3 regions of the Kitasatospora sp. NPDC088779 genome follow, and region 1 is predicted to be linked to each of the others. Evidence: riboswitches for the same ligand, from Rfam matches in the RefSeq annotation. Region 1 holds a riboswitch; each other region holds the start of a gene.

Region 1 (7,698 bases):
GGAGATGCTCGGGCCGTGGGTCCCCGTGATCAGCAAGGTGATGATGGCCGGCACCGTGCTGGGCTTCGCCTGGCTGCTGCTCTGGCGCTTCACCGCCAAGCGCCGCAACGCGGCCACCATGTACGACGCGGCGCTCAGCGCGCTGCTCATCTTCACCGTCACCAGCCGGGTGATCAGCCCGCAGTACCTGGTCTGGCTGATCGGCGTCGCCGCCGTCTGCCTGACCGTGCGCAACAGCAGCCAGCGGCCGGTGGCCCTGCTGATCCTGCTCGCCTGCCCGCTGACACTGGCCGAGTTCCCGCTGATGTTCAGCCGGATCCTCGCCAGCGAGCCCTGGGGCGTCACCGTGCTCAGCCTGCGCAACCTGCTGCTGCTGGCCGCCACCGTGCTCTCCTGCGTCCGGCTCTGGCGCGCCACCCGCGGCCCGGCACAGCTCCCGGCGACGGTGGTGCTGGCCAAGCCCGAGCCGGTGCCCGCCGGCGCCTACCCGGTGCGCCCCGGCATCGCCTACGAGCAGGACCTGCTGGACGGCATCGACCGGCCCGGCACCCCGGCCAGGCAGCGGCGCTGAACGCCGCGCGCGCCGTCAGGCCCTGTCCGGCCGATCCTGCCGGGCCCGCGACGCCGGACAGGACCTAATCACGCAGCGCGGCCACCTCGTCCAGCCAGAGCCGGGTGAACTCGGCCAGGCCGACGCCCGGTCCGGCCCGGAGCAGCCGGTCCAGCCGGTGGTCCCGGTCCGCCCCCTCCCCGTCGGCCGCGCCGACCGCCCGGTAGAACGCCACGAGCCGCTCGGGCCCGTAGCGCCGGGCGAGCAGCTCGCAGGCGAGCCAGGCCTGCTCGTACGCCTGGGCGATGCCGTCGGCCCCCGCGGTGAAGTCCCGGTCGGCGGGCAGCGCGGTGGGCAGCCGGCCGGCGGCGACGTCCCGGGCCAGCTCGGGGGCGATCTGCTGCGGGCGCCGGCCGGAGCCCCGGTAGGCGGTCCAGTCGGCGACGCCCTCGGAGAGCCAGAGCGGTGTCCAGGCCCGGGTGTCGGCCCTGGTCGCGACGTGGGTGGCCTCGTGGGTGACGACCACCTGCCGGCCGAAGTCGCTGAGCCGCCCGAACGTGCCGGGGTTGACCAGCACCCGGTCGGCGGGGGTGTGCCAGGGCGCGCCGGGGGCGGCCGAGGTGACCGCCGCCATGCCCGCCCAGCCCGCCGGGTCGACCTCCAGCAGCCGGGCGAACTGCTCGGCGGTGGCGGGTACTTCGAGCAGCAGGCGGCCCGCCCAGCCGGTGCCCCAGACCTCGCTCACGGCGGGTGCGGCCCGGTCGGCCACCGCGACCAGACCGGCCGGGTCGGGCCCGTCGGCCAGTCCGAGCACCAGGCAGTGCGCGCCCGCCGCGGACCGGGCGGAGCCGAGGTCCCAGAGCGCCGGGGGCCCGCTCGCACTCTCCTCCCGGTCGACCCGCCAGCCGCCGCCGGCCAGGACCAGGTCGATCCGGCGCGGGTACACCACCGGGTAGTCGTCGTACCCGGTGATCCGGACCGCCAGGTCGGCGGCGGCCGTGAGCCGCTCCGGTCCGGCGTCCGCGCCGAGCACCAGGTTGCGGTAGCCGGCCTCGATCGCCGCCGGTCCGGACCAGGAGGGCAGCGCCCGGGCCCGCGCGTCCAGCAGCGCGGCCACCTCGGCCCGCCGGTCCGACGCCCACCGGTCCGACGCCCACCCGGCCGCGGAGGGGTCCGCCGGGGCCGCCGGCGGCAGCGACAGCTGGGCCAGCCCGCCGGCCGCGAGCAGCAGCGCACCGCGCCGGGACAGCGTCCGGCGGGCGCCGTCTATCGGGTGGGGGGCGTCGGGGTCGGACGGTGCCGGGCTCAGAGCCGGACCACCCCCGCGACCGGCATCGCGTTGACGCTCTCGTAGCGGACCTTGGCGCCCGGGTAGGGGGCGTGCACGATCACCCCGCCGCCGGCGTACATCCCGACGTGGTGCATGTCCCGGTAGAAGATCACCAGGTCTCCCGGCCGCGCTTCGGAGAGGCTGACCCGCTGCCCGGCGTACGCCTGGGCCTGCGAGGTGCGCGGCAGGGTCACTCCGGCCTGCCGCCAGCTGTAGTACATCAGACCGGAGCAGTCGAAGGCGCGGGGCCCGGTGGATCCGTAGAGGTAGGGCGAGCCGATCATCCGCACCGCGGCCGCCAGCGCGGCCGCCCCGCGCTCGGAGGCGGGCGGGGCCGTGCCAAGGTCCAGCCGGTCGGTGCCCCGGGTGGCGCGCTGCTCGGCCTCCCGGGCGTCCTGGGCGGCCATCCGGGCCCGCTCGGCGACGCCCAGGCTGTTGAGGAGCCGCTGGGCCTCGGTGAGCCGCTGCTGGATCTGCTGCTTGCTGTCGGCGAGCGAGCGGCGGGCCTGGTCGAGTTCGGCGAGCTTGCCGGCGGTCTCGGTGCGGCGCTGGTCGAGCCGGCGCTGGCGGGTGGCCAGTTCGTGCAGGGTCTCCTGCTGCCGCTCGGCGGCCTGGTCGAGGGTGCGGGCCCGGGACAGGTAGCCCTCCGGGTCGGTGGAGAGCATCAGCTGGACGGTCTGGGCCATGCCGCCGCCGCGGTACTCGGCGCCGGCCACGGTGGCGAGGTCGCCGCGCAACTGGTTGAGCTGGTCCTGGGCGACGGCGATCTCGCCCTGGAGGACGGTCGTCTCGCCCTGGAGCCGCTGCTGCGCCTCCTGGGCAGCGTTGTACTTCTCGGACGCCTGCTCGGCCTCGCCGTAGAGCTGCTCCACCTGCGCCTTGACGTCCTTGCGGGTGGGCGTGTCCGGCGCGGCGGGGGCGGCCTGGGCGCTGCCGCCCGTCGTCACACCCAGGGCGGTGGCGGCGGCCGCGGTCAGCACCAGCGCACGGGCGAGCAGTTGGGAACGACGGTGCACGGGCATGGCGGCAGCGGCTCCGATCCGGCGGTGGGCCCCGCCGCCGCCCCAACGCGGGCGGCCCTGGAAGCGGAGTCCGGTGGCAGACGTTAGCGAGTCCGGGCAACCGAGTCCAAACCCCTGCCAACCCGAATATTTGACCCGCAATCGGACATCAGTCCGATGCGCCGGAAAAGCCGCAGGCCCGGCCTTCCGTGGTGGAAGGCCGGGCCTGGGAGGGCCTGAGCGGGGATCAGACCCGCACGATGGAGGTCAGCGGCATGTTGCCGACGGCCTCGTAGCGGACCGACGCGCCCGGCTTGGGCGCGTGCAGCACCTGGCCGTTGCCCGCGTAGATGCCGACGTGGTGGGCGTCCCCGTAGAAGATCAGCAGGTCGCCGGGCTGGGCCTGGGAGAGGTCGGTGCCGATCCGGGTACCGGCGTGGGCCTGCTCCTGCGAGGTGCGCGGCAGCGAGACGTCGACCTGGTTGAACGCCCAGACCATCAGGCCCGAGCAGTCGAAGGAGCCGGGGCCGGAGGCGCCGTAGACGTACGGGCTGCCGATCTTGGAGGCGGCGATGGACAGCGCCGCGGCGCCGCGCGAGCTGCCGGCGCTCGGCTTGGTGACCGGCGCGGCGGGGGCCTGCGACGCGCTCAGGTCGGTGCGGCTGTTGTCGCGGGAGGAGCGGTCGGCGGCCTGCTGGGCCGCCGCCTGCTGCTGGGCGGCCTTCGCGGCGGCGTCGGCCTTCGCCTTGGCCTCGGCGGCGGCCTTCTCCTCGGCCGCGCGGATCGCCTGGCGCTCCTGCTCGGACAGGGTGTTGAAGAGGTCCTGCGCGGCCTTGAGCTTGCCCTGGACCTCGTCCTTGGCGCTCTTCAGCTGCTGGGTGGTGGTCTCCATCTCGGCGAGCTTGCCCTGGGCCTCGGAGCGCACCTGGTCGAGCTTGCGCTGCTCGTCCTGGAGCTGCTTGAGCTGGCCCTTCTGGGTGCCACCGGCCTGGTTCAGCGTGTCGGCCTGGCTCAGGAAGGTGTCCGGGCTGGCGGAGAACATCAGCTGGACGGTCTGGGATATGCCGCCGTTGCGGTACTGCTCGCCGGCGATCTCGGCCAGGCCGCCCTGGAGGTCGGTCACCTGCCCCTGCTGCCGCGCCACCTGGTCCTGCAGGTCGGTGACCTGCTTCTGCAGCTGCTGCTGCTTCTCCTGGGCGGCGTTGAGCTTCTCGGTCGCGACCTCGGCCTGCTCGTTGAGCTGGTCGACCTGCTCCTTGACCTGGTCCTTGGTCGGCTGCGGGTCGGCGTGGGCGCCGGACTGCGCGGACAGCGCGACGGCCGCCGCGGCGAAGCCGGTCAGGATCGAGACCCGGGTGCGACTGGCGGGCTTGGGACGACGATGGGACGCCACGAAGGCGGACTCCTTCTTCCTACGCCGTCTACCGGGTGAGCTGACGGGTTCGGGCCGGAAGCGTGCCCTACGACGCCTCACGGCCGTTCCACCGGCCGACCTGGCGCCGATTCACCCCGGAGGAACGTGGTTCCCCGGCTCCGTTCGACAGCACCCCCGACTGCTGGGCTCCCCGTCGGGCAGGCACTGGGCCCGCCCCGCTGCGTCACGAACTCGACGGAAACCACCGCCGTCACCCTGGCTGGGCGATCGGGAGTGCGGTGGTTCGGGGCACGACCCTAGTAACTGAACCGTGATCCGTTCAAATCCTTGTCAGAAAAAAGACGGAAGAAGACCAAAGTTCTTTTGTGAATATGACACATAGTGATCACCGCCGTACGCAAAGCTGATCACTCTTCACCGGGGACTCGCGCTGCGGACAAAACCCGAACGCCACCCCCGGTCGGAGGGTGGCGTGGATCACAGGCCCGGACGGGGCCCTTCGGGCGTGTCGGGCCGTCAGACCCGGCGGATCGTGTTGATCGGCATCGCGTCGACCTTCATCACCTTCACCACGTCGCCGGTGTGCGGCGCGTGCACCACCATGCCGTTGCCGATGTACATCCCGACGTGGTGCCGGTCGGCGCCGTAGATGACCAGGTCGCCCGGCTGGGCCTGGTCCAGCGAGACCTTGGTGCCGACGTTGCCCTGCTCCTGCGAGGTGCGCGGCAGCGAGACGCCGGCCTGGCCGTACGCCCAGACCATCAGGCCCGAGCAGTCGAAGGTGGTCGAGCCGGTGGCGCCCCACACGTACGGCGAGCCCTGCTTGCTCATCGCCTTGGCCACGGCCACGCCCGCGTAGCCGCCGGCCTGCGGGAGGCTGCCGAGGTCGGCACGGTCGCTGCCGCGCGAGGCGCGGTCGTCCTGCTGCTGCTGGGCCCGCAGCGCGGCGCGGTCGGAGGCGCTGAGCGAGTTCAGCAGGTCCTGCGCGGCCTTCAGCTTCTGGTTGACGTCCGTCTTGGCCTGGTTCAGGTCCTTGGTGGTGGAGTCGAGCGAGGCCAGGACGGCGGCGGCCTCGGACTTCTCCTGGTCCAGCCGGCGCTGCTGGTCCAGCAGTCCCTTGAGCGCCTCCGACTCGCTGGCGCTGGCCTGCTGGGCGCTGGACGCCTTCTCCAGGTAGCCCGACGGGTCCGAGGAGAGCATCAGCTGGACGGACGGGTCGATGCCGCCGGTGCGGTACTGCTCGCCCGCCACGCCGGCCAGGCCGGTCTGGAGCTGGGTCATCTCGTCCTGGCTGCGGGCCACCTTGTCCTGCAGCTGGTCGGACTGCTTGCGGAGCTGGTCGGCCCGCTCCTTGGCGCCGTTGTACTTCTCCGCCGCCTGCTCCTGATCCTGCTGGAGCTGGTCGATCTGCGCCTTGACGTCGGTCTTGCTCGGCTGGGGCGCGGCGTGCGCGGCGACCTGCGCGGAGAGGGCGACCGCGGTCGCCGCGGCAGCGGTGAGCACGGAGACCCGGGCGCGGCTCGGCTGCTTGGGACGGCGGTGGGAGGCCAAGGGAATTGCTCCTTCTTCCATCGGCCTCACCCGATCAGGTGAGAATCCGGAAAATAGGTTTGACGCCACACCCTAGGGAAGATCCACGGGTTTTGCCACTCCCCCGAAGGCGTGAACTCCACTTCCCCCGCAGGCTTCACTGGATGTGCACACCGCCGCAAACCGGGCGCTGACCAGGCCTCATCCCGCCGCGGCAGCCGTCAGGGCCGCGCCAGCCGGTTCAGCAGCAGAACGGAAGCCACGGGGCGCGCGCCGGCCTTCCGCACGCCCTCCGCGACCTCCCGGTCGGTGGACACCACCACCACCGGACGACCCTGCGGCTCGGCCCGCACCAGACGGCGGATCAGCTCGTCCGCGGTCTCGCCGGTCCGGCTGAACCGCACCCGCACCCCGCGCGGTGGCGCCATGATCACCGGAACGTCCAGGTCCTGCCCGTCGAACACGCAGGTGACCTCCGCCTGCGTGCGCTGGGCCAGCATCGCCAGCCCGCCCAGCAGCCGGATCCGCTGCTGCTCCAGCGGCAGCGTCGGATAGCCCGTCTTGGTCACGTTGTAGCCGTCCACCACCAGGTGCACCTGCGGGATCGCCAGCAGCTGGTCCAGCAGCGCCGGATCGTCGTCGGCCAGACCGCGCCGGGCCACGTCGTGCGGCGAGGCCGCACCCGGCACCACCGCCTCCACCAGGTCCCCCGGCCGGATCTGGGAGACCGGCAGCGCCAGCTCCCGCTGGAGCCCCTGCGCCGACTGCAGCACCGTGTCCAGCAGCAGCCGCAGCCGCATGTCCTCGACGCTGCGGCCCTCGCGGGCCGACCGGCGGCCCTGCTCGGCCGCCGTCTCCAGCTCGCCGACCCGGTGCCGCAGCCGCCGCGCCTCGGACTCCGCGGCGCCACGCTCGGCGGCCGCCTGCGCCCTCGCGGCCTCCAGCTCGGCGGTCAGCCGCCTGGTCTCGGCCTGCGCCCGGCGGGTGTCGCTCTCCAGCGAGCGCACCTTCTTCCGCAGCGACTCGGCCTCCCGGCGGACGTCCTCGGACTCCGCGCGCTGCCGCTCCAGGTCCGCCCGGGCGGCGGACCGCAGCTCGGCGAGCTCCGCCTGCAACTTCTCCGCCAGCCGGGTGGCCTCGGCGGCCGCGCCCTCGGCGCCGGCCCGCTCGGCCTCCTCCCCGGCCTCGGCCACCAGCCGGCTCCAGCCGGCCGACCGCACCAGGTAGGCGGCGGCCGCGACGTCCATCGGATCGGCGGCGCCCGGAACGCTGCCCGACTCCAACGCCTTCACCAGGTCCGGCTGGCCCAGCCTCAGCCGCTCCGCTATCCGCACCCGGAACGCCGGCTCCGACTCCAGCGCCGCGGCCAGCGCCGTGGCCGCGTACTTGGCCCGCCGGGCCGGGGTGAACTTGACGTACTGGCGCAGGCTCTGCGGCAGCTCGCCGGGCGGCAGCCCGCCGAGCGCGTCCGAGGCCAGGCCGACCACGCGCCGGCGCACGCCCTCGGGCAGCGGCCGGTCCAGCTTCTCGGCACCACGCTCCGGCGCCACCTCGCCGGAACCCGCCACCTCGCCGGAACCCGCCGCCCCGCCGGAGCCCACCGACTCATCGGAACCCGCCGCCCCGCCGACGGCCGCGGGCTCGGACGGAGCCGCGTCGGCGGCCCGCGCCTGCACGGCCGCAGCGGGCTGAAGCCCCTGCGCTTCGGCGGGCTCCCTCGCTGCGTCCACCACGTCCTCGGCTCCGATCCTGGTCCTACGGGGTCACGGCCCGCGGCCGCCGCCCTGTCGTCACGCTCCGTGCGTCCTGTCTGTATTGTCCCAGCGCGGCGGGCAGGCGCGCCGCGCACCCGCCCCCGCGCCGTCGGGCGTCAGCCCTGGTCGGCGGAGGCCTCCGCGTTCTCGGCGCCCGG
Region 2 (7,698 bases), on a different contig from region 1:
GGCCCGCATCCGGGCCCTGGAGGAGCAGGCCGGCACGTCCTCGCTGGTGCCGGTGATGCATCACATCGCGACCCGGCTGGGGCAGGTCCTCGCACCCTGACCCGTCGCCACCGCCCGCTTCACGCACGGGAAGTCGATCCGGTCGACTTCCCGTACGTACGCTCCCCCGTTCGGGCGGACGCCGAGCGGGTTGCACCGGCCCCCGGCGCAGGCTCCGCCACCCTGGTGCGGACGCGGCCCGCAGCGGCGCGGGCGGCCGGGGCCCCGGGACAGGGTGGACGACGATGACGTACAGGCGTTCGACAATGCGAGGCGGGTCCGGGCAGGGCGGGTCCAGGCGGGGCGGGTCCGGGCAGGCCAGCAGGCTCCGCGGATTCCGCGCGGCCTCGCTCGTCGCCGCGATGGCGGCCGGCTGTTCGGTGGCGACGCTGACCGCCGGCCCGTCCTGGGCGCTGCGGCGGCCCGAGCCCCGGCCGGCGGTGGACACGGCAGCCCCCACGGCGTCCCGCTCCGATCTGGAGGTGGTCCGGCTCGACCCGGACGCCGCCCCGCCCGGCGGCACCACCACCGTCCACGCCTTCATCGCCAACCGCGGCCCGGACACCACCGCCGCACCGTTCACCGTGCTGGTGACGCTGCCTCCCGGGGTCTCCCCAGTGGGCCCGTACTTCCCCGAGGACTGCGAGGTGCGGCTCAACGGCCGGCAGGTGCGCTGTGTCTTCCCGGCCGGACTGCCCCCGCTGCGCAGCGCGACCGCGCTGGTACCGGTGCGCCTCTCCCCGGACCTGCGGATCGGCAAGCTCACCGGCGGCTCGGTCTCGGTGCGCGGCGTGGACGACCCGGACGAGGGGAACAACCGGCAGCCGTTCGACATCACGGTGGTCGAGACGGCTCCCGGTTCCTGACCCGGAAGCCCCGAAGGCCCTACCGGTACACGCGGACGTAGTCGGCGGCGAAGGTGATCGGGGCGGTGCCCTGCGGCGCCGGGTGGTACTTCCCCGCGCCGACCGACAGGTTGAGGATCAGGTACGCCGACCAGTTGGCGCCGACGCCCTTGCCGTCCGAGAACACCTTGGCGCCGTTGACGTACCAGTCCACCGAGGTGGCGCCGTAATAGGTGCCGATGGTCACCCACTGGTCCTTCGCGACGGCGCCGGCGTCGGTGTAGTACTTGGGGTTGCCGGGGTTGACGTGGTTGGTCAGCTCCAGCAGGTTCGGGTTGTCGGGGTGATACTCGAAGGAGTCGACCTCCCCGTTGCCGTTCTTCCAGGTCCAGAAGGCCGGCCAGGCGCCGGAGCCGGACGGCAGCTTGACCCGGGTCTCGGCGTAGTCGCCGGTCCTGACCTGGAAGCCCTCGCTGGAGCCCTCGGTGGTCAGGAAGCCGGTGTTCCAGGCCTGCTTGCCGTTCTCCAGCGTGGTGGTGCCGGGCGCGGCGGTGAAGGTGGCGACCCCGTTCGCGACGCTGACGTTGTTCTTGTTCAGCAGGTCGAGCTTGTTGTCGTCCGGGTTGTGGTTGCCGTACTTGTACGCGGTGCTCTTGTCGCCGACCCAGCGCGAGCCCCAGCTGATCGGGCCGTTGAACTCGTCGGACCAGGTCAGCGACTTGCCGGCGACCGGGGATGCGGGGGTGCCGGCCGACGGGCTGGCGGTGGCGCTCGGGCTGCTCGGGCTCGGGCTGCTCGTGCTCGGGCTGCTCGTCGGGGTCGGCTTCGCGGTGGGGGTCGGCTTCGCGGTGGGGGTCGGCTTCGCGGTGGGGGTCGCCGTCGGGGTCGGGGTCGCCGTCGGGGTCGGGGGCGGAGTCGGCGTCGTGGTGGGCGTCGGGGTCGGGGGCGGAGTCGGGGTGCTGGAGACCACCAGCTGCTGCGAGGCCAGGTTGTGCCAGGTCCCGCCGAGGTCCTGCCAGAAGCCGAACTGGGTGTACGTCCCGGCCGGCAGGGCGCGTGCGCCGCTGGTGAAGGACAGGCCGCTCGGGCAGATCTGCACATTGGAGGCGTTGCCCGGGAAGTCGAGGTTCGCACCGGCCGCGTTCCGGACGCCCACGCCGACGGTCTTCGCGGTGAAGCAGGCCGAGGAGTGGAGGGTCAGCGAGGCGGTGGCGGCCTGGTTGGCGACCATGGTCGCCGGGGCGAGCCGGTCCTGGGTGACGGTCGGGGCGGTGGCGGCCTGGGCGCCGGAGACGGCCGGCAGGCCGAGCAGTCCGGCGCCGGTGACGGCGAGCGCTCCGGTGACGGCGAGGGTGGCGTTGCGGCCCCGGCGGGAGGGGCGGGCGTGGCGCGGCGCGCGGCGCCGGGCAGGCTGGTGCATGGCAGTGTCCTCTGCGACGCCTGCGAGGTGAGCTGTCGGATTCGGGCTGAGGCAGCCCGGCCGCCGGTGGAAGCGGCTTCACCCCTAGCCACGGCCCGCACGCGGGAGCGTACGGGCCGGGCGCTGACCTTGGTTCCCCCGCTCCCGTCCGCTGTGGTGCTCGGTTGCCGGCCGGCGGGTGGACAGGACTCGGCGTCCCGGCGGCGGGGGTCCGCGAGGGCGGACGACGGTTGCAGGCTAGGCGGGCCGTCCGTGAACGGACAACCTGCCCGGGCCGGTTGTCGCACAGGTCACAGTGGTGTCGATCAACGACGCTGCGTGGTGGATCAGTTGGGACGGATCAGCGGAGCCGTCGAGCTGCCGAACGACGGATCGGCGAATCGACGGGTCACGGGTCCACGGGTCCACGGGTCCACGGGTCCACGGGTCAAGCGAGCCAGTTGTCGACCTGGCTCTCGGCCTCCGGTGCCCAGGCGAGTTCCAGGTGGTTGAGGCCGGTGAGCAGCCGGGTGCCGCCGATCGTCGCGATGCCGGTGGTGTCCAGGGCGCTCGCGGTGAACACGATGCCGTCGCTGGGCCCCCGGTTCTCGTTGAGCACGCCCGGGATGTCGGCGGACCCGCCCGCGAGCAGATAGGTGCGCACCGACGCGGGGACGCCCGCCTGTTGCAGCGGCGCGATCAGCGAACCGGCGTCGATCGCCGCCTGGATGCCCTGGCCGGAGGTGTAGAAGCCCTGGCCGCCGTAGTAGGTGGTCCACCAGTCCTGGGCGGTGCCGTCCACCCCGTACCGGCCGTCCCAGCGGGCGAGCAGCTGGCGCTGGCCCGGGTAGCAGTCGTAGCCGCCGGTGGGCAGCACGCCGAGGCAGGGCTGCGCCGTGTAGGTGCCGTAGCAGGTCATGTAGAGGTGCGGGGACGGCGCGTTGGCGGTGCCGCCGCAGGCCGGCCAGCTCGCGAGGTCGAACGACCAGCCGTGCGCGTACACGTAGTCGAGCCCGCCGTTCGGGCCCCCGAGGGTGATCAGGCGGCGCACGTCGCCCGCGTAGGCCCGCCCCCAGGACGGGCGCACCGAGGACACGTACGCCCGGGCGGCGACCTCGCCCTTGCTCCAAGCCACCACGTCCACCTGCGGGACGCCGAGGCGGGCCCGGATCAGCGCGACGGCGTCGCCGACGGCCTGCGCCTGGAGCAGGTTGTCGCCCTGCTTGTGGGCGAAGCCGATGGCGAACACCCGGTGGCCGGTGCCGGCGAGGTACTGGGCGAGGCCGGTGGACGGGCAGGCGGAGGCACCGCAGGTGCCGCTCTCCCCCGGGTTCGCCCAGGCGCGGTCGGCGTTGTCGTTGGCGCCGTGGACCAGCAGCACGGGGGTCGGACGGCTACCGGTGTCCCAGCCGGTCGCCGAGTACAGCAGGAAGCGGCTGGAGGAGGGCTGGCCGGTGCCGCCGAAGTACGTCCGGCGGGCGCCGTCCTGGTCGCCGCGGCCGTCGGCCGGGTACTGCTCGGTGCGGAAGCCGGGGGTGGTGTCGAGGTAGCGCTCGACCTTGGCCCAGCCGTTGCCGGGGGCGGGGAAGGCGGCTTCGAGGGTGAGCGGGGCGGTGGCCGCCTGGGCGGTGGTCTGGGCAGTGACGGTCTGGGCAGTGACGGTCTGGGCAGCGGTGGCCTGGGCGGGAGTGGGGGTGCCGAGGAGCAGCGCGGCGAGGGTGAGCAGGAGGGCGGACAACGCGGTGGGGGTGCGTCTGACGGCGGTGGGGGTGTGCCGCATGGGGGTGGGGGTGCGTCTCATGGGGGTGGACGGTAGGACCGGCCGCCGGCGGGCGCCCAGGTGCCCGCCGCACACCGCGCCGGCCTGCGCGGTGGCGGCCGGTGCCGTGGCGCACCGTCCACGGGTGCGCCCACCCGGCTCACCGGGTCGGATAAATTGGAGGTCCGACATCTTCCGCAGTGCACAAGACCGCCGTGCACGGCCCCACAGGAACGAGGTACCGCCCCACCATGACCGCGCCCCTGCCCGCCTTCGCCGGCCGCACCTACCTCTTCCGGGCCGACAACGGCGCGGCCTTCCGCAACACCTACTCGGCCGACGGCAGGCGGCTGCGCTGGGAGGGCCTCGGCGAGTCGGCGGGCCAGTGGGAGGACGTGCGGCTGCACGTCGCCGAGGTGGCGCCGGAGATCTACTTCATCAGCTGGACCGAGGAGAGCGGGATCACCGTCAGCCACGTGATGGACCTCGGCCGGCTGACGGTACGCGCCTTCTGGACGTACGAGGGCGAGGGCGGCCGGGTCGGCGAGCTGCACACCGGGACGCTGGAGCGGGTGGCCTGAGCCTCACCGCTCCCGCGCCCCCTCGCTGTCCGTCGGCTTACTCAGACTGTCTGAGCAGACTGCCTGCTCAGACAGTCTGCTCGGGCGGCCTGCTCAGGCAGCCTGGTTCGGGACCTTGAGGTGCTGGGACATCCACTCCAGCGAGGACGGCAGCAGCGCGCTCCAGGTCTCGAAGTTGTGGCCGCCGTTCTCCAACATGCTGTAGGAGACCTTCATCGGGGACTGCACGGCGTCGACGAAGGCCTCGGTGTCGCGCCGGTAGTCGCCGTCGCCCTTCTTGGTGCCGGCCAGCAGCACGGATACCTTGGGCTGCGGCAGGTTCTTCAACCGCCACATCAGGTTGGCCTCGTCACGACGCTGCTTGCTGCCGCCGAACAGGTCGCCCGTGGTCGGGTCGTCGGCGGCGTCGTAGTAGGCGGAGAGCGCGACGGCGGTCGGAAAGACGTCCGGGTGGCGCATGGCCAGCTTGAGGGCGCAGTAGCCGCCGGTCGAGTTGCCCATGAAGGCCCAGGCCTGCGGGTCGGAGGAGACCCGGAAGCTCGCCTGGATCGCTGAGGGGACGTCCTTGGTGAAGTACGTGTCGGACTGCGCGCCGCCCGGAATGTCCTCGCACTCGGTGTCCTGCGGCAGGGCCGGCGAGGGGCGCATCAGCACCATGACGGTCGGCTGCATGTTGCCGTCCTGGAGCAACTTGAGCGCTGCGCCCGGGTAGTTGAACCGGGTGATCAGGTTCTCGGCGATCCCGGGGAAGCCGGTGCTGACGATCACCGCCGGGAACTGCCGCTGCGCGTACTCCGGTTGGAAGTACTGCGGCGGCAGGAAGACGTACCCCTCGGTGGACAGCCGGCTGGCCGCGCCGTCGATCCGCACCTTGCGGATCTCACCGGACTGGCTGGGCTCGCGGCCCATCGCGCCGCCGCCCTTGACGGAGGCGTGGCCGATCGTCTCCACGAGCAGCCGGCCGGACGCGTCCGCCTTGTTGTGGATCACCACCGGGCCGGTGTCACCGGTGCCCAGCAGGTCGTCCCAACTGCTGTAGAAGGCGAAGTAGTTGTTCGCCACCAGGCCGAGCGCGGCCAGCACCGCGAGCTGGGTGGCGAGCAGGGAGCCGATCCGGCCGAGCACCGCCTGCCAGGTCTGCTTGGCGAGTCTTGGCCACAGCCAGACCGTGCCGGCCGTCATCACGACGGCGATCAATACGGCCAGCGCCAACACCTTGTGGCTCGTCAGACCCATGTCCTACTTGCTCCCACGCCTCGAACTCCCCGCCCCCTCCGTCCAGGACATCCGAGGTGGTCACCCCGGTTCCCCCACCGGGGCGCGCGATCACCCACCCTAACGGGGCCGGGGAGGAGGAACAGATGACAGATGACAGCCGACAGATAACAGATAACAGATAACGAAATCTGTCAGCTGTTATCTGTCACCTGTTCGCGGCCGGGCGGGCCCAGCCCTCCCGCCCGTAGAGCCGCAGCCCCGCCGTGAGTTCGCGCATGCAGCGCGCACCGAGCTCCCGCGGGGAGCCCGGGCCGGTCGTGGGCGCGTCCGAGGCGGCCCATTCCTCCAGCGCGACCCGGATCGCGGCCGTCGCCGCAGCGGCGGCCAGTCGGATCTCCAGCGGGTCGGTGCCGCCCGGGCAACGCGCCGCGAGGACCGCCCGCAGCCGCTCCTCGGAGTCGGCGTGGACGCGCTGCCACGTGCCGTCGAGGCGCGGGTCGCGCAGCAGGCTTCGCGTCCACTCCATCGCCTCGACCGCCTCCTCGTCGGGCGGGGTCAGCGAGGCGACCGCCGAGCGCTCCAGAGCCTCGCGCAGCGGCAGATCGGCCGGGGTCTCGGCGAGCTGGTCGACCCAGCGACGCCCACCGGCCGCCAGCAGCGGCGCGACGGCGTCCTCCTTGACGGAGAAGTACCGGTAGAAGGTGCGCAGCGAGATGCCGGCCGCGAGGGCGATCTCCTCGGCGGTGGTCGCCTCGGCCCCGCGCTCGGCGAAGAGTGCGGCGGCGGTACGGGCGATGTCCAGCCGGGTGGCGTCGCGGCGGCGTTGATTCAGGGTGGGGCGTCCGGTCACAGGGTCAGCGTACGCGGGCCGGTGCCACTGTGGCGCGTTGCGCCGAAGTGACACCCAGAGGACTTATTGGCACGTTATGCCATTAAGGCGTACCGTGCCTCTTGAGGTCGAGAGGCCACGAACGAACGAACGGAGTACCACCATGGAGCGCTTCAGCGGACGGAACGTCCTGATCACCGGCGGCGGCTCTGGCATCGGCCAGGCCACCGTGCACCGGATCCTCGCCGAGGGAGGGAAGGTCGTCGCCGTCGACGTCGACGAGGACGGCCTGAAGGCGACCCTGGACCGCGCGACCGCCGACGGCACCGCGGACCGCCTGGCCATCCAGGTCCTGGACATCTCGGACGAGGCGGCCGTCGTCACCGGCGTCGCGGCGGCGATCACGGACCTCGGCGGGCTGGACGCCCTGGTCAACGCGGCCGGCATCCTCCGCTCCTCGCACACCCACGAGACCAGCCTGGAGTTCTGGAACAAGCTCCTCGCGGTCAACCTGACCGGCACCTTCCTGATGACCCGCGAGGCGCTCCCCTCGCTGCTCGCGGGTGGCAGGGGCGTGGTGGTCAACTTCAGCTCCACCTCGGCGAGCTTCGCCCACCCCTACATGGCCGCGTACGCCGCGACCAAGGGCGGCATCCAGTCCTTCACCCACGCCATCGCCTCCGAGTACGCGAAGCAGGGCCTGCGTGCGGTCTGCGTCGCGCCGGGCAGCATCGACAGCGGCATGACCCACAACCCCGGGCTGCCCGCCGACGCCGACTTCAGCCTGCTCGCCAAGCTCGCCCCGGCCCTCGGCCAGGGCTTCGCGGGTCCGGAGACGGTGGCCGGGGTGATCGCGATGCTGGCCTCCGACGACGGCGCGTTCGTCACCGGCACCGAGCTCCGCATCGACGGCGGCACTCACATGTGAGCCGCCGGACGGCCGCGCGACGGCGGGGCCCCGGCCACCCCCCCCGGTGACACGGGCCCCGCCGTCGCGTCGCGGACGGCGGGGCCGGGCTCGTGACGGC
Region 3 (7,698 bases), on a different contig from region 1:
CGGGCCCGGGCAGGGCCTCAGGCGGCCGTGGCGGTGTTCTCGATCGGCCGCCGCTGCCGGGGGACGACTTCGCCGATGGCCTCGCCGACGAGGGCGAGGAGTTCGGCGAGGCGTTCGAGGTCGAGGCGGGCGGGCAGTTCGGCGAGCGAGACGATCCGCTCGCCGTCGGGGCCGGCGACGCAGAACAGGTCGATGGGGCCGAGGTGCTTCTCGGCGGTGTCGACGAGGGCGGCGACGTCGCTGGGGCGGCGGATGTCGCCGCCGACGCCGACGACGGGGCATCCCGGCCGGTCGAGTTCGGTGGCGAGGTCCTCGGCGACGCCCGCACGTTGGTCGGCGATCAGCACTCCGGCGGCGCCGGCGGCGGCGAACCGGCGGGCGAGCTCGGCTCCCGATCCGCCGTCGAGTACCGCGATGACGACGACTGCCCCGCTGACCCGCATGGTCTGCTCCTCCCTGTGGGCGACACCGCACCGGCGCCCACGATTTCTGCGGAGGATCGTAGGCAGGTCCTGACCCTCCGCAACAGGGATTACCCCTCAGGTGACCAGGGTCACGCCCGCCACCCGGCCAAGAGCTGTCCAAGAGCTGTCCACGGGGCGTCCACGGAGCGTTGGCGGGCCGTCCGCCGGGTGTCGACGATCCGGCCCCGCCGGTCGCGTCCGCCGGAGGCGGTGCGGCCCCGACCCACCGGATACGGTCGACGCATGCCAGTGCAGCCCGATCCCGCCGCCCCGCAGCTCTTCACCTGGGAGTTCGCCACCGATCCGTACCCCGCCTACGCCTGGTTGCGCGAGCACGCCCCGGTGCACCGCACGACGCTGCCGAGCGGGGTGGAGGCCTGGCTGGTGACCCGCTACGCGGACGCTCGGCAGGCGCTGGCGGACGGCCGGCTGTCGAAGAACCCGGCGCACCACAGCGAGCAGGCGCACCGCACCGGGCGGGTGGGAATTCCGGGGGAACGCCAGGCGGACTTGATGACGCATCTGCTGAACATCGACCCGCCGGACCACACCCGGCTGCGCCGGCTGGTGTCGAAGGCGTTCACGCCGCGCCGGGTGGCGGAGTTCGAGCCGCGGGTGCAGCAGCTCACGGACCGGCTGATCGACGGCTTCGCGCAGCGCGGTTCGGCGGACCTGATCCACGAGTTCGCGTTCCCGCTCCCCATCTACGCGATCTGCGACCTGCTGGGCGTGCCGGCCGAGGACCAGGACGACTTCCGGGACTGGGCCGGGATGATGATCCGGCACGGCGGCGGCCAACGCGGCGGCGTGGGGCGGGCGGTGAAGCGGATGCGGGCGTACCTGCTGGAGCTGATCCACCGCAAGCGGGCGGATCCGGGTGATGACTTGATCTCGGGCCTGATCCGGGCGAGCGACCACGGCGAGCACCTGAACGAGAACGAGGCCGCCGCGATGGCGTTCATCCTCCTGTTCGCGGGGTTCGAGACGACCGTCAACCTGATCGGCAACGGCACGTACGCGCTGCTGCGCAACCCGGAGCAGCGCAGGCTGCTGCAGGAGTCGGTGGTGCGCGGCGAGACGGCGCTGCTGGAGACCGGGATCGAGGAACTCCTGCGCTACGACGGGCCGGTGGAGATGGCGACGTGGCGTTTCGCGACGCGGCCGCTGTCGATCGGCGGGGTGGACATCCCGGTGGGCGATCCGGTGCTGGTGGTGCTGGCCGCGGCGGATCGCGATCCGGCCAGGTTCGCGGACGAGAACACCCTGGACCTGGCCCGCACGGACAATCCGCACCTGGGTTTCGGCCACGGGATCCACTACTGCATCGGCGCCCCGCTGGCCCGCCTGGAGGGGCGGAGCGCACTGGCCACGCTGCTTTCCCGGCTGCCGGACCTGCGGCTCGCGGAAAACCCGGAGAACCTGCGCTGGAGGGGCGGCCTGATCATGCGTGGCCTGCGGGAACTCCCGGTCGAATTCACTCCGGAGACCTGCTCTCCGCACGCGCCGCCGGTCACGCCGACCGACGCCCCGACACGCTGACGGCATGTCTCCGGCGGCCCGTGGAGCCAGGCCTGAACCCGCATCAATCCGGACATACCGCCGCCGCTGGTAGGCGATTGACCACGCGCCGTAATTTGTGTGTGATATCGGTGATATGAGCTTGTTATTGGTCTGATGATCTGTCTACTCTCCCTGGAGTTCGCAGCTGCGGACCTCGTGCGCGGAACGCCGAATCCTGCCCGCCGCGTCACGGGAAATCGACCAGACCCTGGGCAGGGGCGGGGGAACCAGGTTTGTTGCCGTTCCCCGACGGCTTGGGGTGAAGCCGCCCGAGCGGAATCGTTTCCGCTTTCGGCGGCCGGGCCACCTCCCGGTCCGAACCCGACAGCTCACCTCGCAGGCGTGCGGAGAGGGACCTCTTCATGCTGTTCGTTGGAACCGGCCGCCACCGCCGTCGCACCCAGACCGAGAAGGCCATCGCCGTCGCCGGTGTGGCCGGCGTCGGACTCGCGATGCCGCTCCTCACCGCCACCGGCGCCTCCGCCGCCCCGGCCTCCACCTGGGACGCCGTCGCCCAGTGCGAGAGCGGCGGCAACTGGAGCATCAACACCGGCAACGGCTTCTCCGGCGGCCTGCAGTTCACGCCCAGCACCTGGAAGGCGTACGGCGGCACCTCCTACGCCCCGCAGGCCAACCAGGCCAGCAAGGCGCAGCAGATCTCGGTCGCCGAGAAGGTGCTGGCCTCGCAGGGCCCGGGCGCCTGGCCGGTCTGCTCCCAGAAGGCCGGCCTGAGCAAGGGCGGCGCCCCGGCCTCCGTGGACACCTCTACGGACGCCAAGCCCGCCAAGCAGTCCGCCGCCAAGTTGACCCAGCAGGCGCAGGCCCCGAAGCCCGCCCAGCAGCCGGTCAAGCAGGCCGCCCCGAAGCCGGCCGCCCAGCAGCCCGTCCAGCAGGCCCCGCAGCAGACGCAGCCGCAGACCCAGGGCTTCTCCGGCAAGGCCGGCTGGGACGCCGACGCGAAGGTGTACTGGTACCAGAACAACGGCGCCTGGTACTGGACCAGCCACCAGAGCGTCTACCAGCAGTACGCGGGCCAGCCCGCCGCCCAGCCGCAGTACGCGCCCCGCGCCGCGCAGCCCGCGCAGTCCGCCCCGGCCGCGCAGCCCGCCGCCGCGCAGGGCGGTCACGACTACACCGTCAGGGCCGGCGACACGCTGTCGACGATCGCCGCCGCCCAGGGCGTGTCCGGCGGCTGGCAGTCGGTGTACGACGGCAACCGCGGCACCGTCGGCGGCAACCCCAACCTGATCATGCCCGGCCAGGTGCTGCACCTCGGCTGAGCGGCCCGGGCCCTGAACGGCCCGCGCCCTGCGGGCGAAGGGGGACGGGACCTGTCCCCCTTCGCCCGCATTCCCCCGTATTCGCCCGCTTCGATCGGGCAAGCAGGTGAACTACTGGCGGGTAGCCGGGCCACACGCTGAGACGGGACCGAGGCCAGCGCGGCCCCGGGGGCCGGGGCGGTTAGGCTCTGGTCGTAACGACTCCGCAATCGTCCCGCCGGCAGCACCCAACGTCAGCCGGACCCTGCTTCCGCAAGGAGATGCCTCGTGCCGTCCATCGATGTCGTCGTAGCCCGTGAGATCCTCGACTCGCGTGGCAACCCCACGGTCGAGGTCGAGGTCGGCCTCGACGACGGCAGCACCGGCCGTGCCGCTGTCCCGTCGGGTGCCTCCACCGGCGCCTTCGAGGCGCTCGAGCTGCGCGACGGTGACAAGAACCGCTACTTCGGCAAGGGCGTGGAGAAGGCCGTCCTGGCCGTCATCGAGCAGATCGGCCCGGAGCTGGTCGGCTACGACGCCACCGAGCAGCGCCTGATCGACCAGGCCATGCTCGACCTGGACGCCACCCCGGACAAGTCCTCGCTCGGCGCCAACGCGATCCTGGGCGTCTCGCTGGCCGTGGCGCACGCCGCCTCCGAGGCCAGCGACCTGCCGCTGTTCCGCTACCTGGGCGGCCCGAACGCGCACGTGCTGCCCGTTCCGATGATGAACATCCTCAACGGCGGTTCGCACGCGGACTCCAACGTCGACATCCAGGAGTTCATGATCGCCCCGATCGGCGCGGAGTCCTTCTCCGAGGCCGTCCGCTGGGGCGTCGAGGTCTACCACACCCTCAAGGGCGTGCTGAAGGAGCGCGGCCTGTCCACCGGCCTCGGCGACGAGGGCGGCTTCGCGCCGAACCTGGACAGCAACCGCGAGGCCCTGGACCTCATCACCGAGGCCATCCAGAAGGCCGGCTACGTGCCCGGCCGTGACATCGCGCTCGCCCTGGACGTCGCCGCGTCCGAGTTCTACGAGGACGGCGCCTACCAGTTCGAGGGCAAGGCCATCTCCGCCGCCGAGCTCATCGAGTACTACGCCGAGCTGGTCGACGCCTACCCGCTGGTCTCCATCGAGGACCCGCTGGACGAGTCGGACTGGGACGGCTGGAAGGCCATGACCGTCAAGCTGGGCGACAAGGTCCAGCTGGTCGGCGACGACCTGTTCGTCACCAACCCGGCCCGCCTGGCCAGGGGCATCGAGACCGGCACCGCCAACGCGCTGCTGGTGAAGGTGAACCAGATCGGCTCGCTGACCGAGACCCTGGACGCCGTCGAGCTGGCCCAGCGCAACGGCTACCGCTGCATGATGTCGCACCGCTCCGGCGAGACCGAGGACGTCACCATCGCCGACCTGGCCGTCGCCACCAACTGCGGCCAGATCAAGACCGGTGCCCCGGCCCGCTCCGAGCGCGTCGCCAAGTACAACCAGCTGCTGCGCATCGAGGAGATCCTCGACGACGCCGCCGAGTACGCCGGCCGCGGCGCCTTCCCGCGCTTCCGCTCCGCGGAATAGCAAGCACAGCCGCTCTGCGGAATAGCCAGCACAGCCGCTCCGCGGAGTAGCAAGCACGGCCGCTCCGCGGAGCAGCAGGCTCAGCCGCTCCTCGGAGCAGCGAGCACGGTCGCTCCGCCGACCGGTGAGCACGCCTGACCGGTGCCCCGCCGTTCACCCCGTAGGGTGGACGGCGGGGCACCGTCGCGACCAGGAGGGGAACGGGAGATGGCAGGCTGGAGGATCCCGGGCTTGGCGGCCCGGCCTCGCTTCACGAGCCGGGCGACCGTCCTCGTCCTGGTGCTCTGCTCGCTGGTGGCGATCCTCGCCTACCCGACGCGGCAGTTCATCTCCCAGCGCGCCGAGATCTCCGCCCAGCAGGCGAAGGCCGACCGCTCCCGCCAGCAGGTCGAGCAGCTGCGCCGGGAGAAGGCCCGCTGGCAGGACCCCGAGTACGTCAAGGCGCAGGCCCGTGTCCGGCTGCACTACGCGATGCCGGGGGAGACCCCGTACATCGCGGTGGATCCGGCCGGTCAGGCCGCCGCCCGGCCCTCGTCGTCCGCCTCCGGTGTCGCTGCCGGCGCCGCCCCGGCCGCCTCCGACGGCGCGCCAGGCGGCTCGGCGCGGGCCGCCAAGCCCTGGTACGCCAGCATCTGGGACTCGGTCGACGCCGCCGACACCACCGACGCCGCCGTCCCGGCCCCCGCCTCCCCCCGTCCGCTCCCACCGTCCCCCGCTGGAGACACCTCCCCCCATGACCACTGAGAACCACCCCGCCGTCTCCGACGCCGACGTCGCCGCCATCGCCGCCCAGCTCGGCCGGGTGCCGCGCGGCCTGCGCGGCGTGGCGCACCGCTGCCCCTGCGGCAACCCGGACGTCGTGGAGACGGCCCCCCGACTGCCGGACGGCACGCCGTTCCCGACGCTGTACTACCTGACCTGCCCCAAGGCCGCCTCGCTGATCGGCACCCTGGAGGCGGACGGCGTGATGAAGGAGCAGACCGCCAGGCTCGCCGAGGACCCGGAGCTGGCCGCCGCCTACCAGAAGGCGCACGAGGACTACATCGCCCGGCGCGATGCCATCGAGGTGCTGGAGGGCTTCCCGAGCGCCGGCGGCATGCCGGACCGGGTGAAGTGCCTGCACGTGCTGGTCGGCCACTCGCTGGCGGCCGGCGAGGGCGTCAACCCGCTCGGCGACGAGGCGATCGGCCTGCTGGAGGACTGGTGGGCCAAGGGCCCCTGCGTCTCCCCGGCCGAGGTCGAGGCCGCCGGTGAGCGGGTCGCCCGCAACCGGGCCAAGGACCAGGACCACCAGGCCGTGATCGAGGCCAAGCAGCAGAAGGCCGCCGAGCGCGCCGCGAAGAAGCGGGCCGCCGAGGAGTCCGACGCCGGGGAGTCCGCGTGAGCATGACCCGGGTGGCCGCGATCGACTGCGGCACCAACTCGATCCGGCTGCTGGTCGCCGACCTGGACCCGGCCACCGGGGAGATCACCGACCTCGACCGCCGAATGATCATCAATCGGCTGGGCCAGGGCGTGGACCAGACCGGCCGGCTGCACCCGGACGCGCTGGCCCGCACCTTCGCGGCCTGCCGCGAGTACCGGGAGGTCATCGCCGGGTTCGGGGTGGGCCCGGAGCGCACCCGCTTCGTCGCCACCAGCGCCTCGCGGGACGCCGAGAACAGCGACGAGTACGTCGAGGGCGTGCGCGCGATCCTGGGCGTCGAGCCCGAGGTGGTGAGCGGCGAGGAGGAGGCGCACCTGTCCTTCGTGGGCGCCACCAAGGAGCTGACCGGCGGCCAGTTCCCGGCGCCGTACCTGGTGTTCGACCTCGGCGGAGGCTCGACCGAGTTCGTGCTGGGCGGTGCGGACGTGCAGGCGGCGCGCTCGGTGGACATCGGCTGCGTCCGGCTCACCGAGCGGCACTTCGGCGGCGCCGAGCTGCCCTCGCCGGAGCAGATCGAGACGGCCCGGGCGCACGTGCGGGCCGAGCTGGACAAGGCCGAGGAGGTCGTCCCGCTGCGCGGCGCGGCCACCCTGGTGGGCCTGGCCGGGACGGTCACCACGGTGTCCGCGATCGCCCAGGACCTGCCGGCCTACGATTCGGCGGCGATCCACCACTCGCGGATCGGCCGGGAGCGGGTCGCCGGGATCGCCCGCGAGCTGCTGGGTGCCACCCACGCCGAGCGCGCGGCCATCCCGTCGATGCACCCGGGCCGGGTGGACGTGATCGCGGCCGGCGCGCTGGAGCTGCTGGAGATCATGGAGCGGACGGGCGCGGCCGAGGTGGTCGTGAGCGAGCACGACATCCTGGACGGCATCGCCTGGAGTATGGCCTCCTGACCTCCTGCGAGCCTTACCCGACCGGCCCCGGCACCCCTTTCGGGGGTCCGGGGCCGGGGCACGCCCGGACCGGTGCGGGAAAGTTCGTGAATTTCTTCACATGGCGATCCAGTCATTCGTCGCAGCTGCTCGCCCGCTACGTCCGAAATGTGGGACCGAAGGTCTGCTCGCCGTGACGACCCCTGGATCGCAGGTCAAGCCTCGGTTGAGGTTTGAAAATCGAAATCACGAGCGGGAACCCGGGCACCGTACGGATCGTTGCTGCTCAGCAGGGTGGTATTCCGGCGTGCGCTCACGAGGGGGCGCCCGAGGCCGCGAGTCGGCGCGCCGGGCCCGGATTTGCGGCCGCGCAGTGTAGCACGGGGTGTCCAGAAGCTTGTGACCGGGCTCACGAAGGCTGCTCCGGACGGTGCTGGATACTTTCGGATATGAGCACCACGGAGCGTCCTCGCATCCTCATTGTCGGCGGTGGTTACGTCGGCCTGTATGCCGCGATGCGCATCCTCAAGAAGATGCGT

The links. A riboswitch is a leader RNA that binds a small molecule or an ion and turns the genes downstream of it on or off. The one in region 1 is predicted to bind cyclic di-AMP.
Region 2: linked by a shared signal. The riboswitch ahead of AB0P03_RS01605 (glycoside hydrolase family 16 protein) and the one ahead of AB0P03_RS13055 (NlpC/P60 family protein) in region 1 are both predicted to bind cyclic di-AMP.
Region 3: linked by a shared signal. The riboswitch ahead of AB0P03_RS20955 (transglycosylase family protein) and the one ahead of AB0P03_RS13055 (NlpC/P60 family protein) in region 1 are both predicted to bind cyclic di-AMP.

The regions. Positions count from the first base shown of each region.
Region 1 is NZ_JBFBHW010000011.1:116,863-124,560, forward strand. It holds gene AB0P03_RS13040 (glycosyltransferase 87 family protein) at 1-571, shown strand, start outside; gene AB0P03_RS13045 (hypothetical protein) at 636-1,667, opposite strand; gene AB0P03_RS13050 (NlpC/P60 family protein) at 1,856-2,902, opposite strand; gene AB0P03_RS13055 (NlpC/P60 family protein) at 3,129-4,274, opposite strand; cyclic di-AMP (ydaO/yuaA leader) riboswitch at 4,285-4,434, opposite strand; gene AB0P03_RS13060 (NlpC/P60 family protein) at 4,773-5,807, opposite strand; gene AB0P03_RS13065 (NYN domain-containing protein) at 6,008-7,354, opposite strand; gene AB0P03_RS13070 (hypothetical protein) at 7,657-7,698, opposite strand, start outside.
Region 2 is NZ_JBFBHW010000002.1:3,177-10,874, forward strand. It holds gene AB0P03_RS01595 (IclR family transcriptional regulator) at 1-100, shown strand, start outside; gene AB0P03_RS01600 (hypothetical protein) at 420-905, shown strand; gene AB0P03_RS01605 (glycoside hydrolase family 16 protein) at 925-2,304, opposite strand; cyclic di-AMP (ydaO/yuaA leader) riboswitch at 2,307-2,473, opposite strand; gene AB0P03_RS01610 (lipase) at 2,732-4,084, opposite strand; gene AB0P03_RS01615 (MoaF N-terminal domain-containing protein) at 4,294-4,623, shown strand; gene AB0P03_RS01620 (alpha/beta hydrolase-fold protein) at 4,717-5,859, opposite strand; gene AB0P03_RS01625 (TetR family transcriptional regulator) at 6,047-6,691, opposite strand; gene AB0P03_RS01630 (SDR family oxidoreductase) at 6,834-7,598, shown strand.
Region 3 is NZ_JBFBHW010000020.1:138,471-146,168, forward strand. It holds gene AB0P03_RS20945 (SDR family NAD(P)-dependent oxidoreductase) at 18-443, opposite strand; gene AB0P03_RS20950 (cytochrome P450) at 708-2,003, shown strand; cyclic di-AMP (ydaO/yuaA leader) riboswitch at 2,214-2,381, shown strand; gene AB0P03_RS20955 (transglycosylase family protein) at 2,387-3,304, shown strand; gene eno (phosphopyruvate hydratase) at 3,572-4,858, shown strand; gene AB0P03_RS20965 (septum formation initiator family protein) at 5,090-5,602, shown strand; partial or broken gene AB0P03_RS20970 (DUF501 domain-containing protein) at 5,574-6,089, shown strand; gene AB0P03_RS20975 (Ppx/GppA phosphatase family protein) at 6,245-7,180, shown strand; gene AB0P03_RS20980 (NAD(P)/FAD-dependent oxidoreductase) at 7,609-7,698, shown strand, end outside.